Regions from separate parts of the Paraclostridium bifermentans genome, predicted to be linked through region 1. Evidence: a T-box and tRNA genes for the amino acid it is inferred to sense, from the RefSeq annotation. Region 1 holds a T-box; the other holds one or more tRNA genes.

Region 1 (7,834 bases):
TTTAGATTATATAGCACTTATAGTAATTGTTTCATCAGCACTTTTATCTATATTAAGTAAATTTGTAAATATTAAAAATGATTTTCTTAAAAGTATACTAGATGTTCCTTTATTTTGGTTATCTTTTAGAGTATTAGGAGCTATATTTGTATCTATGACGGTTTTAGGATTTGGTCCTGAATTCGTTAAGTCTGAAGTTACTGGACAAACAATTTTAGGAATTTTACCTAGTCTTTTAGCAATTTTCTTAGTTTCTGGATTTTTATTACCTTTAGTTGTAGACTTTGGTCTTATGGATTTTGTAGGAACTTTAATTTCTAAATTTATGTACAATATATTTAAAGTTCCTGGTCGTTCTGCTGTAGATGCTATATCGTCTTGGCTTGGTGATGGTACTCTTGGTATTATGATAACAAATACTCAGTATAAGCAAGGGTTTTATACTGCAAAAGAAGCTTGCATAATATCTGTTTGTTTTTCATTGGTATCTTTACCTTTCTCAACAGTCATAGCTGATCAGTTAGGATTAATGAGCTTGTTTGTTCCTTTTTATGGTTGTGTTTGTGTTGCTTCTTTAGCCTGTGCTATTATAATGCCTCGTATATACCCTTTAGCTCATATTAAAGATAAAACTTATAACAATGTAGACCATTTAAAAGAAGAACTTATTCCAGAAGGTGAGAATGTATTTTCATTTGCTTTATCTAAAGCTTTATATAGAGCTGAAAATGCACCTTCATTAAATCTAATAATTAAAAATGGATTTAAAACTGTTGTAGATATGTATTTAGCTTTACTTCCTCTTGTAATGGCCTGGGGAACAATTGCACTTATAGTAGCTGAGTTTACACCTATATTTACTTGGATATCATTCCCTGTAGTATTTTTACTTAAGTTACTTCAAATACCTAATGCCGTAGAAGCTGCTCCAGCTGTATTAGTTGGATTTGCTGATATGTTTTTACCTTCTATAATGGTATCAGGTACTCACTTTGATATATTAACGAAATTTATAATAGGAGCTCTATCTATAACTCAACTTCTATACTTAACAGAAACAGGTGCAGTTATATTAAAATCAGATATCCCATTAAATTTAAAAGATTTATTTATTATATTTTTGACAAGAACTTTAATAGCTTTACCAATTATAACGATATTAGCTAAGTTAATATTAAAGTAATAGTAAAATCTTAGATGGTCAAATAGACCATCTTTTTTAATTTCAATTGTAATCAATATTATGTCGACATAAGCAAAGTATTTTTTTTATTTGTCATATACTTGATTACTTTGGTTATAATTACTATATAAGTATAATTTTTAATATATTTTAATTTTAATATTGACTATTTGGACTAAAAACATTATAATTTAAATTTGTTAGAATTCTTACTTTTGGAGGTGAATATTATATTGAGAAACATCCTTAATATATTCAAAAAAGATTTAAAAGACATATTTACAAATTATGCTATGCTTATAGTTGTAGTCGCACTTTGTATTTTACCTTCTTTATATGCATGGTTTAATATAAAGGCATCTTGGGATCCATATGGTAGTACTAGTAATATATCTGTAGCTATTGTAAACAACGATAAAGGTACTACTGTAAGGGACAAAGAAATAAATATTGGTGATGAACTTGTAAAAAACCTAAAAGATAACTCTGATTTAGGTTGGAAATTCGTTAATAAAGACAATGGTTTAAAAGGTGTTAAAGATGGTAAGTATTATGCATCTATTGAGATACCTGCAAATTTCTCAAAAGATTTAACTTCTCTTATATCATCTGATGTTAAAAAAGGTGAATTAATTTACTCTGTAAATGAGAAGATAAATGCTATTGCTCCAAAAATTACGGATAAAGGAGCATCTACGATACAATTACAAATAAATCAAACTGTAGTTGAAACAGTAAGCCAAGTTTTATTTGAGGTATCTAATGAATTAGGAATAGAACTTGAAGGTCAAATTCCAAAACTAAATGATGTTGAAAACTCTTTAGTTGAAGTACAAGGTAAATTTGGAGATTTAAACGAAACAATAAATCTTGCATCTAATGGTGTTGTTAAAGCTACCGATTTAGTTAAAGATATTCAAAAAGATTTACCTTTAATAAAAAATACTATAAACCAAGCTCAAGGATTGTCAGCTGACGTTCAAAAGTTTTTAAAGAGTTCTCAAGATAGTATAAATAAAGTTGCTCCTATAATAAAGAATGATATAGGCTTAATGAATGATATATCTAACTCTATTATGGATACTGCAAATGCACTTAATAATGCAATAAAGAATGGTTCTGATGATGCTATAATGTTAATAGATAATCTATCAAGTAAGTTACATAATTTAGCAACTATAAATAATTCTGTTTTAGAATTTTTAACTAAATTAAATAACCTTACTCAAAACCATCCTTTAAGTGATACTATAAACAGATTAAAGGATTTAGATTCAAAATTAACTCAAGGTATGAATTCGTTAAGCTCAATAAAGAGTCAAATTCAAAGTGGACAGACACCTGCTGATGATGTTTTAGGTAATGTCTTAAAAATAGGATCTGATATACAGTCAATTACATCTTCATTATATAATAATTTTGATGGTAAAGTTTCAGGCCCTATAAATGATATATTTGAAAAAGGATATTCTGTTAGTGATGATGTTATAAAAACACTTCAAGAAGCTGAAAATAAGCTTCCTCAGGCTGAAGATATACTAAATACTACACTTAAGTTATCAGATAAAGGTCTTGAAGGAATTAACTACGCTAAAGAAAAATTACCTAAAGTTGAAAGTATGGTTAATGAACTTACTGATGCAGTTAAAAAGGTAAATGATGAAGAAAATCTTAATGATTTAGTTAAATTACTTAAAAATGATATAGTATCTAAAAAGAACTTCTTAAAAGAACCTGTTACGGTTAAAGAAAATAAGTTATACCCAATAGAAAATTATGGATCAGCTATGACTCCATTCTATACAGTATTATCATTATGGGTTGGATTACTTTTATTATCTTCACTTTTATCTGCTGAGGTTCATGGAAATTATAAATCTTATGAGGTTTATTTTGGTAGAGGTCTTACATTTGTATTAATTGCAATAGTCCAAGCATTAATAGTAAGTCTAGGAGACATTTATGTACTTGGTGTAAAACCTGTAGATCCAGTTCTACTAGTGTTAGGTTCTGTATTTACAAGTATAGTATTTACAGCTATTGTTTATTCTCTACTTTCTGTATTCGGTAATATGGGTAAAGCTATGGGAATTATACTTTTAGTTATACAAGTAGCTGGTTCAGGTGGTACATTCCCAATAGAAGTTACACCTAAGTTTTTCCAAATGGTAAATCCATATCTACCATTTACTTATTCAATTTCTATGTTAAGAGAATCTGTTGGTGGGGTTTATACTCCTGTATTATATAGAGATTTAGCTATTCTAACATTCTATATAGCAATTTCTCTTATAATTGCATTACCACTTAAAAAACCTATAAACAAAATTTATCATAAATTTAATGAAAAGTTCAGTGAGAGTGGTCTTTCTGAACATTAAAAAAAGAGATAGGATAATTCCTATCTCTTTTTTAATAATCATATTCTGTTATGTTTTCACACATAGTTATGTTTATAGTCTTATCTAATGAATTTTTATATGATAGTAAAAGTTCATTAAGCTCTGCATCAACAAGGTTTATCTTTCCTTGACTTATTAAAGTAACTTGTTCTTGATCAAATATAATTCTTATATCATTGTGATCATTTTTTATATATGTTTCTACAGAAGCTTTTGGTTTTATCTTATAATTATATTTTTCATAAAACCCTATACTTTTTTTTATTTCTTCAAAATTGACATTCTCCATATTGCTTAAGTCTATATTTTTAGGATCTATACCAAGGTTCTTTAATTGTTCATCAATTTCAGAAGAATCCATTCCATATCTCTCCATAAATTTCTTTTGGATATTTATAAATTTTTCTTGAGATATGTTATTTTCATTCATATATTCCATTATTTTTTTAGAAAACTCAACCATACTCATACTACCACTCATTACTGAGTTATAAAGAGTATATATATATTGTTCAAACTTATCTACATCAGAATCTTTTACTTTATTTTTTAGTTCATTGAAATCAATTATTCTATCGTCTGACATATCTTTACCTCCTGATTAACCTTTATCTTTTAACCTTATTACTATTATATTCTAATAAAGTTTTAATGTCTACATATTGAAATTTAGCTTATATTTAATTTATATTTTCCATTAAACTACTATATTATCATATATTTAAATTTAAATATTAAAAGCCCTTAGATAATATCTAAGGGCTTTTGTTTATATAATAAAATTTTGTTATATTACATAAAATTAGAATTCTGCATTTTTTGGAGTTCTAGGGAATGGTATTACGTCTCTTATGTTTGCCATACCAGTCATATACATTATTATTCTCTCAAATCCTAATCCAAATCCTGAGTGAGTAGCTGTTCCATATTTTCTTAATTCTAAATACCACCAGTAATCTTCTTCATTTAAATTCATTTCTTTTATTCTATCTAATAATACATCATGTCTCTCTTCTCTTTGAGATCCTCCAACTATTTCTCCTACGCCAGGAACTAAAAGGTCCATAGCTCTAACAGTTTTTCCATCTTCATTCATTCTCATGTAGAATGCTTTTATATCTTTTGGATAATCTGTAACAAATACAGGAGCTTTAAATACTTGTTCTGTTAAATATCTTTCATGCTCTGTTTGAAGATCGTCTCCCCACTGAACTGGATATTCAAACTCATGACCTGATTCTTGTAACATTTCTACAGCTTTAGTATATGTTATTCTAGTAAATTCAGAGTTTACTACATTGTTTAATCTTTCTATTAATCCTTTATCTATGAAACTATTGAAGAATTCCATTTCTTCTGGAGCATGTTCCATAACATAGCTTATAACATATTTTATCATATCTTCTGCAAGTTCCATATTGTCTTCTAAGTCAGCAAATGCTATTTCAGGCTCTATCATCCAAAACTCTGATGCATGTCTTTGTGTGAATGAATTTTCTGCTCTAAATGTTGGTCCAAATGTATAAACATTTCTAAATGCAAGTGCCATTATTTCAGCATTTAATTGTCCACTAACTGTTAGGTTAGCTTCTTTTCCAAAGAAGTCGTTAGAGTAATCTATTGCACCTTCTTCAGTTTTAGGTATACTGTTTAAATCCATAGTTGTTATTCTAAACATTTCTCCAGCACCTTCACAGTCACTTCCTGTTATGATTGGTGAATGTGCATATACGAAGTTTCTATCTTGGAAGAACTTGTGTATAGCATAAGCTGCTAAACTTCTTACTCTGAACACTGCTGAAAAAGTATTACTTCTAGGTCTTAAGTGAGCTATAGTTCTTAAATATTCTAAAGTATGTCTTTTCTTTTGTAATGGGTATGAACTATCTGATTCCCCTTCTAGTTCAATATTAGTTGCATGTATTTCTACAGGTTGCTTTGCCCCTTCTGTTGCTACAAGCTCACCCTCAACTAGTATTGATGAACTTATTGGAAGCTTAGTTATTTCTTTGAAGTTTTCTAACTTCTCATCTGATATTACTACTTGCATGTTTTTGAAGAAACTTCCGTCATTTAATTCTATAAATCCGAAATTTTTAGACGCTCTAGATGTTCTTATCCATCCAGCTACTTTTATACTTTTACCGATATGTTCTTCTTTGTTTCTGTAAAGATCTTTAATTTCTATAAAATCTCTTTGCATTTTATGTCCTCCTAAAAATTAAATTTAAATATTAAAAAAAGCCCTTCATCCCAAATAAAGGGACGAAAGACTATTACTATCGCGGTACCACCCTAATTGCCATAAAAATGGCCTCTTAGCTAAGCATTGCTTATGGTCTATAACGGGACCTTCCGTCTAAGCCTACTTTCTTAAATTTCGGTTAGAGACTCCGAGATGTTCTTCAATATAAACTTCGTATTGAGCTTTCACCATCCTCAAATCGCTGTAACTACATTTTATATCTACTCTTCTCTTCACTGTCTTTATTTTTATATTATTTCAATTATTACTAAGATTATACCAACTTATATTTTTCTAGTCAATGTTTTATTTTTCATAAAATTTGTATATTTTTCACAAATTTTATAATACTCCTATGTAGGAGGGTGTTTTATATGAAATATGTATTATTAATTATAGTTATATTGCTATTTATAGGCCCTGTGGTTGATGATTGCACATCTTTGTCTCAAGTTTTCAAAGAAGCTATCTATAATTATATAACTTGTTTAGATACTTCTGTAAATTATTTATCTGAAAATGTACCTGCTTTTAATGATTTAACTGAACTTTCTTATACCAAAGCCCATAAGAAGGTTATGGATGGGCGTCACTTGGTAAAGCACTTGGTCAACTCAGGTGAAACTATAGATGATATAATAAAATCTTACAATACCAATATAGAAGATATTGATGATTTTAGAAAGGTTGTTTATAAAGAAAATATAGATATTATTTCTAGTGATTATAATATAAAATCAGGTGAATATATACTAGTACCTAGTGAATAAATTATAATAAAAAAAACGCTACTTAATTTAAATTAAGTAGCGTTTTTTTTATTATAATTTACTTCCGTTATCTACCCAATCCTTAGCTTCTTCAACATTATTTAATGATGGTATAGATACATTACTATTCTCTTTTAACTCTTTAGTTCCTGCCCATGCTGCTGTATATTCATTTTTTACAGGTCTATGAGCTTTTAATCTTTTGTTTCCTTCTCCATTTAGTGGTTTACTTTTTTCATTTGTCATAATAATCACCTCTTTTTCATTTTGTAATTAGTTTTTACATTATGATATATAAAATTCATCTTATTCGAAGTTATTTGCAATTTCCACTATAGTATTTTTTAAATTTAATATTCCATATCCTTGAGTGATATTTGGATATGTATATATATCTTTTTTAGTAGCCCCCAACATTAAATATGTTTTTAAAGGCTCAACTGACAATAATTCTTTGGCAAACTCATACTCTGAAATTATATATTCAAATATAATTGCCAATACTCCACTTACTATAGAAGCGCTGACTCCAGTACCAATAGAGGTATTGTATGAACTGTTTATATAGGTTGATATTATATCCACTCCAGGAGCAACTATATCTGGTTTAATAAGACTTAATTTTACAGGCCCTTTCGAAGATCCAATCCAAATACTATCTGTTTTATCATTATAGGTTCCTATAGTTATTACGTTGTCTGACGCTGCATACATAGTTATCGTAGCTTCTGATGCTGGATCTGAAAATCTAGTTTCATTTGAAATAATATTTTTATTTGGTAAATAGACATCATAGTTTCCTTCTATTATAAATTCTGGAATCAATCTAAGAGTCCATATACCAGGTTTTATATCAAATAAACTTATTGTCAGCTCCTCATTTCCTGACTCTAACCAAGGATAGGCAAGTCTCATCTCATAATCAGTATTTTCTAGATTAAATTTCCCTTTATATACATAATACTCCGGAGAGTACATAATTTTATAACTCATTTCACCCGATGGGGATATTAGCATAGCCCCAATTTTATCAGGTCAATTTACGACTAATGTTATATCTAAATTGGTTTGATTTCCAACTTGGATAATTATATCATCTACTTTTTCATTGCTTTTGATTTTGCCTCTGTAATGGATATCTGTATTTCCTTCATTTCCAGCTCCACTTACTACTACAATACCAGGTTGAGATAACTCATTAAACGTAGATAACATAGTCGACTCGACAATAGAT
Region 2 (7,834 bases), 350 kb from region 1:
CATTTCTTTATCCTCCTATTTTTCGATATTAAGTTTTAATTAGAATTTTACAGCAAGTCTTATAAGTGCTATATCTTTTTTATCAAATTCCATCTCTTCACCGTCTACTATTAATTTAACTACTTTATTTTCAGCTAGTTCAACTAATTCCGCTTCAAAATGTTTTAATCCATTTATAGGTTTATATAATTTAACTTCTACATCTCTACCAGCATATCTTACAAAGTCTTTTTCTTTTTTAAGTGGTCTATCAAGTCCTGGTGAAGATACTTCTAAGAAGTAGTTTTCTTTTATTGGATCTTTTTCATCTAATATAGGGTTTATAGCTCTAGTTACAACTTCACAGTCGTTTAAAGATACACCCCCATCTTTATCTATAAATATTCTTAAGTAATATTCGCCTGCTTCTTTAACATATTCAACATCAACGATTTCGATGTTATTTTCATTAGTTATTGGAAGTACTAATTCTTCTATCATTGCTTCTGTACTTTTTTTCATTCGACTTACCTCCTATTCAGTTGTTATTTTATAGTCTATAAGTACTATAAATAAAAGAGTGAGAACTTTCCGTCTCACTCTTAGTTTTTACATTTTATACTATTTTATATACTATAATACCATACATTGTTTTTATTTGCAAACTTTCTAGTATTATTCAATGTTTTATCCTATTTTTAATACCTTAAAATTTAATTTTTTTGAACTTTATTATCAATAAATTTATATATCCTATCAAAATATTCTTTTCCTAATATATCATATCCATTAACATGTTGAACTCCATCAATTAACCATAACTCTTTCTTGTTATGAGGTATATTGTCATAAATTATTTTGCTACTATTTGGAGAACATACTTTATCCTCTTTTCCATGTATTAAAAACATAGGAGTTGTAATATGCTGAACAGCTTTATATGGCTTTACATCTTCATAGCTAAATCCAGATTTAACCTTTGTGTATATATTCCCCATAAACTTAGCATACCCAACAGGTAATAGCGGTATATCTTTATCTTCAATTCCTAATCTTATCGCATCTTGCATCTCATGATAAGGAGAATCTGCTATATAAAAATCTACATACTTATTTTTTTCATTAATTTCTGAATGCATAACAACCGTTGCAGCTCCCATCGAATGTCCATGAGCTCCTAATAATCCATTTGGATATTTTTTCTTTACAAACTTGGCTACATTTTCTAAATCATATCTTTCATAAAGTCCAAATGTATAATTATTTCCACCAGTATGGCCTGTATGTCTTTGGTTATATAGCATTACATTATAACCATGTTCTAAATATTCATATGCTTTTTCTAGATATTCATAATAATTACTTTCAATTCCATGAACTAAGATTATGCTTTTATCGGTAGGTATATTTGACTTTATAAATTTACCTTCTATTTTGTATCCATTTTCAGGTGAGTTTATAAAAACATCTTCATACTTATATTTTTTTAACTTATCTAAAGGCTTCCCTTCTCTATGTGAAAAAACTTCTACTATATCTTCATTTTTTATTTTTTGACTAGATCCAACAGATCCATCATACACTAAATACCCTACTACACAAGATCCTATTAATAAAACTAAACTGATTAAAACCACTACTAAAATTGACTTCTTCATTAATTCCTCCCATTTTATCACTTGGTACTAATACTTAGTATACAATAAATTCAAATTCTTTTCTACTTTTTTAACAAAAAAAACAAGCTATTATTAGCTTGTCTATAATTGGAGCTAGTGATAGGAATCGAACCTACAACCTGCTGATTACAAGTCAGCTGCTCTACCGTTGAGCCACACTAGCGTATATGGCGGGAATAACAGGACTCGAACCTGTGACCCATTGATTAACAGTCAATTGCTCTACCAACTGAGCTATATTCCCATTTTATTTTGGAGGCGACACCCAGATTCGAACTGGGGATCAAGGAGTTGCAGTCCACTGCCTTACCACTTGGCTATGTCGCCTCATTTCTTACATTATTATTATATTATGTTTTTTAAATTTTGTTAACCTTTTTTATTAATTTTTTCGCTTTTTCTTTCGATTTTTTTCGACACTTAGCATGTGCATAATTTCAGTTTATTATTTCCTTTTTTAATTAGATAAAATCCTACTATTAAATATATTAAATTCATCCATAACCCTATTGGATTTGGTATTATAATTAAAAAATTATTTAATATATGAGCAAACATAGTTGCTTTAATTGACTTAGTATAATAATAGATTAAACCTAATATTATTCCGCCTCCAAATGCAGCTACACCTTGTATAACATTTAAGTGCACAATTCCAAATATCAAAGCTGAATATACTATAGCTTTGATAGGTCTATTACTAAATTTTTCTAATAGCTTTCCAAGTAAAATTTTTCTAAAGATTAATTCTTCAATTATAGGACCTATTATAATAACTTGAATACTAATTACTATCGTATTTATGATAGTAGCATTTTGCATATATGTATTGAAAATATTTTTTGATGGAACTATATGTAAATATAAAATCCAATTTGATATTATAACACTTTTAACTAAAACAAATCCTAAAATCATGCATATACAACTCACCATACTTTTTTTTAATAAAAACCTACTTTTACTTTCATTAAATTCCTTATTTTTCCCCGGAAATATTTTTTTCGATATTTTTAAGCAAATAAAAATTATTAAAACGTCACAAATTCCTATAATCAACGAAATTAAGTTTGTATTCATAATAATTCCCCCTTTTTTATATTCATTTTAATTATATACTCAAAGTCATCATATGTACAAATAGGATTATAACTCACAAGTTTACATAAGTTATAATCCTATTTATTAGAATAATGATAATTGATTCTTATCACTCATATTTTCTAAAGATCCATGATTTGTTAAAGTTTCAATTACAGTTTTTGAAATTTTAGTTCTCTTTCTAAGATCTTCTTTAGATATAAATTCTCCATTATCCCTTTCATTTTGAATATTTATTGCTGCATTCTCTCCCACCCCTTGTAGAGCTATCATAGGTGGCAATAAAGTTTTTTCACCTACAACTTGGAAATTTTTAGCATTCGATTTATATATATCAACTGGTATTATCTTTATACCTCTTGCATACATTTCAAGAGCAACTTCTAAAACTATTAGCATATTTTTTTCTTTAGTAGTTGCTTCATTTCCTAATTCTTCAATTTCTCTTATCTTTGATTTTATCGCCCCTAATCCTTTTACAATTAAATCTGCGTCAAAATCTTCTGCCTTAGTTGTAAAATAAGTTGCATAAAAAGCTTCTGGATAATGAACCTTGCAATATGCAAGTCTAAATGACATCATTACATATGCAACAGCATGCGCTTTAGGGAACATGTATTTAATTTGTTGGCATGACCATATATACCACTCTGGGACATCATTTTTCTCCATTTCTTCTATATGCTCAGGTTTTAACCCTCTACCTTTTCTAACACTTTCCATTATTGTAAAAGCCATTTTGGGAGGTAATCCTTTAAATATAAGGTAGTTCATTATATCGTCACGAGTAGATATAACATCCTTAAGACCTACTATTTCCTTTTGAACTAACTCTTGAGCATTATTTAGCCAAACGTCAGTACCATGAGAAAGACCAGATATACGAACAAGCTCTGCAAATGTAGTCGGCTTAGTATCAAGTAGCATTTGTCTAACGAACTTAGTTCCAAACTCTGGTATTGCTAGTGAACCTATTGGACAATTTATTTCTTCTGGTGTTACTCCTAATGCATCTGTTGATGTAAATAATGACATAGTTTCTTTATCATCTAATGGTATTGTTGTGGCATCTATCCCGGTTATATCTTCAAGCATTCTTATTATGGTCGGCACATCGTGCCCTAGTATGTCTAGTTTAAGTATTCTACCACTTATAGAATGATAGTCAAAGTGAGTAGTTATTACTCCACATGAAGTATCATTTGCAGGATATTGTATAGGCGTAAAATCATAAACATCTTTATAATGAGGAACAACCATAACTCCACCAGGATGTTGCCCTGATGTTCTTTTTACTCCTGTACATCCATTTGCTAACCTTAATGCTTCTGCTGAAGTAGTATTTATATTATTTTCCTCTATATATTTTTTAGCATATCCAAATGCTGTTTTTTCTGCTACTGTACCTATAGTTCCAGCTCTATAAACATATCCTTCACCAAATAATTCTTCTGTATATTTATGAATTATTGGCTGATAATCACCAGAGAAGTTTAAGTCTATATCCGGTTCTTTATCTCCTTCAAATCCTAAGAAAACTTCAAATGGTATATCATGACCATCTTTTTTTAGAGGTCTTCCACACTTTGGACAATCTTTATCTGGCAAGTCTGCTCCTGATCCCCACTCTCCTATTTCATAAAAATAAGAATATTTGCATTCTTCATTTTCGCATATATAGTGAGCAGGTAATGGATTAACTTCTGTTATATCACTCATAGTAGCCGCAAAAGATGACCCAACCGATCCCCTAGATCCAACTAGATATCCATCTCTTAACGACTTAGTAACAAGTTTTTGAGAAATGATGTACATAACCGCGTACCCATTTCCAATTATAGAGTTTAATTCTCTATCTAATCTTGCTTCAACTACTTTTGGCATAGGATCTCCATAAATTCTTTTTGCCTTTTCATAGCACATTTCCCTAAGTTCTACATCAGAGCCTTCTATTACAGGTGGATATGTATCATCCGGGATTGGTTTTATATCCTCAATCATATCTGCTATTTTATTAGTATTTGCTACAACTACTTCATATGCTTCTACTGGATCTAAATAGCTGAATTCTTCTAGCATCTCATCTGTAGTCCTAAAATGAAGATATGTTTCTTCCTCATCCACTTTAAATCCTTGAGAATTTTTCAAAACTTTTCTAAGAACAGCTTCATGCTTATCTAAGAAGTGTACATCTCCTGTAGCTACTGGTATTTTATTAAACTTCTTAGCTACATTGATTAATTTTCTGTTTAACTCCTTTAATTCTTCTTCGTCTTTAACTTCACCTTTTTCAATCATGAACCTATTATTATCAATTGGCATAACTTCTATATAGTCATATAGATCTATTATCTTTTCTATTTCTTCGTCTGGTAAATTTTTCTTAACAGCGGCGAATACTTGTCCTGCTTCACATGCAGACCCTATTATTAGACCTTCTTTATGCTTTTCTAATACACTCCTTAATATCCTAGGAGCTCTGTAAAAATGATTTACATGGGCATCCGATACAATCTTATATAAGTTTTTTAAGCCAGTGTAATTTTTAGCAAGTAAAGTTATATGATTTGTTGCAATCTTTGTATAGTCAAGGCCTCCAAGTTTTTCATTTACATCACTTAACTTTTCAACACCTTCTTTTTTAAGCATTTCTAAAAACTTTATAAATATATGGGCTGTAGCCTCTGCATCGTCTACTGCTCTATGGTGATTCAAAAGAGGTATTCCTAATGCTTTAGCAATAAGGTTCAATCTATGTCTTTTTAATTGTGGTAATAAAACCCTAGCTAAAGTCAACGTATCCACACTCTTATTTTTAAACTCTAGACCTTGTTCTCTGCTTTTTTGAGATATAAATCCCATATCAAAATCCGCATTGTGCGCAACTAAAACATCGTCACCTATAAATTCTAAAAACTTAGGTAGTATATCCTCTATCGTTGGTTTATCTGCTACTAAATCATTAGTAATTCCTGTTAATTCCTGTATTTTATACGATATGTCCGTTTCAGGATTTACCAACTCACTAAATCTATCTACAACTTTAAAGTTTTCTATTTTAACAGCACCAATCTCCGTTATCTTATCATTTGTATTAGAAAATCCAGTGGTTTCTATATCAAATACTACAAAACTTTGAGATAGCTCTTTATCATTTGGATCTTTTATTATAGGAACTTCATCTTCTGCTAAATATCCTTCAACACCATAAATAGCCTTTATCCCATGTTTTTTAGCCGCGTCCATAGCCTCTGGAAATGCTTGTACCACTCCATGATCTGTTATTGCTATTGCAGGATGCCCCCATTTTGCAGCTCTCTCAACTAATTTTTTTGTTGGACATATAGCATCCATTGATGACATTTGAGTATGTGCATGAAGCTCAACTCTTTTAACGTCTGACTTATCTATACGTTCTTCTTTAACTTCTTGTTTTATCCCACTTATTGTCATCGTTAGTTCTCTCTGATAGTTATCATAAAGTGCGTCACCTTTTATTTTTAGGTAAGCACCTTTAGTTACTGAATCTATAACTTTATCTTTATTCATATCATTTAAGAACAGTTTACAACTTATTGAACTTGTATAATCTGTTACTGCTGCTATTAAAAGAACTTTACCATTTCTTAACTCTTTTAATTCAACATCAAAAACTTCACCTATTACACACACAGTTCCTGAGTTAGGGTTTAATCTATTTATTTTTTCAACTGGAGCATTTACATTTTCTCCATAAATATATTCTTCTTTTGATAAAGCTACTATAGCTTCATTTCCTTCAATTTCAGCTTCATTTTCATCATCTAATTCTAATGATTCTGCTATTCTTTCTTTTACCATTTGTTCAACTAAATTATCATTTTTCATAATTAACTTTTCTACATCAGGACCTCGATTAACAGATTTTTCAAAAACTATATCTATTTCGATTCCAGCCTCTTCTGCTAATACATTTTTTAAAACCTGTATAGCATTTTGATTTGTAAGTCTCCTATAAAATAAATCTGATGGTAACTTTATTTTTAACGTATCATCTATACACATATACTCAACTTTTTTCACCCAACCACTTAGTGATGGACATAAATTAATTAATATATGTAGTATATTTGACCAATATTTTTTTATGATATCTTTTGTTTTCTGTTTTTCTAATTTAACATATCTTACTTTAATTTTCACATCACTAAAGTAGTCAAGCTTTTCCTTAATTTCTTCTCTTAGCATGTCTGTGTATATATAACTGATTATATTTTTTGAAGATAAATATATATATATTATTTTTTCTTCCTTAAAGTATATTACTTTTGTTACATATACATCTGCTAATTGTTTGTTTAAAATATTATTTTCTATTTCAAGTTTTTCTAAATAATCTTTAATATTTTCCATAAGAAGTTCCCTCCTCTCCATCAAATCATTATATCATATATACTACTTTTTTTATTAGGATTAGCTACAAAATATATATTTTTTAATAATATATTAGTAAGTAAGTTAGATGACACATTTAAGGTGGTGATTTCATGGATAACGTTGATAGCGTTTTAATAAATAAAATTTTACTTTCTTATGAAGATTTAGGCGAAAAAAAAATAATAAAAGAAATTGTAAAAAGTGTAAATGTTAATAAAAAATTATATATGCTTTATTTTAAAAAAAGATTCATACCTATATGTACCCTGCCTAGGTTAAGACTTATACTAGTTTCAAAGCAAGGATTTATATCTTTTTGTTATAACTTTTTTTCATTCTTACATTCTAAAAATATTTTTTTAAACATATCTAGTAAAAACATTTTTTCTATAGCTAAATTTGTTATATATCATGAGATTGGCCATATACTGGATTCAAGCATAGATGCTAGCAGGGCTGAATACAGTCAATTAATCAAAATCTTTATAAATAAACTTGTTGAATATGATATAGATATAGACATAGAAAATCTTCATAAAAAAAGCTTGCCGGTTGATTTAGAGGAATGTGTTATAAATCTAAAGAAAAATCTTATAAATAGAGAGTCTATAGCTTGGTCTATAGCGCATAGACTTATAGACTTTGAGGATAAAAATGAA

What was found. The T-box of region 1 lies ahead of asnS (asparagine--tRNA ligase). A T-box ahead of a tRNA ligase gene usually reads a tRNA of that ligase, here a tRNA-Asn.
Region 2: it encodes a tRNA-Asn, which carries the amino acid that the T-box ahead of asnS (asparagine--tRNA ligase) is inferred to sense. The anticodon was not compared.

Annotation. Positions count from the first base shown of each region.
Region 1 is NZ_CP079737.1:1,225,991-1,233,824, reverse strand. It holds gene KXZ80_RS05875 (YjiH family protein) at 1-1,183, shown strand, start outside; gene KXZ80_RS05870 (YhgE/Pip domain-containing protein) at 1,417-3,564, shown strand; gene KXZ80_RS05865 (DUF3867 domain-containing protein) at 3,596-4,171, opposite strand; gene asnS (asparagine--tRNA ligase) at 4,388-5,788, opposite strand; T-box leader at 5,844-6,076, opposite strand; gene KXZ80_RS05855 (hypothetical protein) at 6,205-6,600, shown strand; gene KXZ80_RS05850 (CDIF630_02480 family spore surface protein) at 6,652-6,846, opposite strand; gene KXZ80_RS17655 (S8 family serine peptidase) at 6,907-7,593, opposite strand; gene KXZ80_RS17650 (S8 family serine peptidase) at 7,636-7,834, opposite strand, start outside.
Region 2 is NZ_CP079737.1:880,071-887,904, reverse strand. It holds gene nusA (transcription termination factor NusA) at 1-3, opposite strand, end outside; gene KXZ80_RS04320 (ribosome maturation factor RimP) at 40-501, opposite strand; gene KXZ80_RS04315 (alpha/beta hydrolase) at 693-1,637, opposite strand; tRNA gene KXZ80_RS04310 (tRNA-Thr) at 1,747-1,821, opposite strand; tRNA gene KXZ80_RS04305 (tRNA-Asn) at 1,827-1,902, opposite strand; tRNA gene KXZ80_RS04300 (tRNA-Cys) at 1,912-1,985, opposite strand; gene KXZ80_RS04295 (CPBP family intramembrane glutamic endopeptidase) at 2,079-2,738, opposite strand; gene KXZ80_RS04290 (PolC-type DNA polymerase III) at 2,844-7,151, opposite strand; gene KXZ80_RS04285 (hypothetical protein) at 7,286-7,834, shown strand, end outside.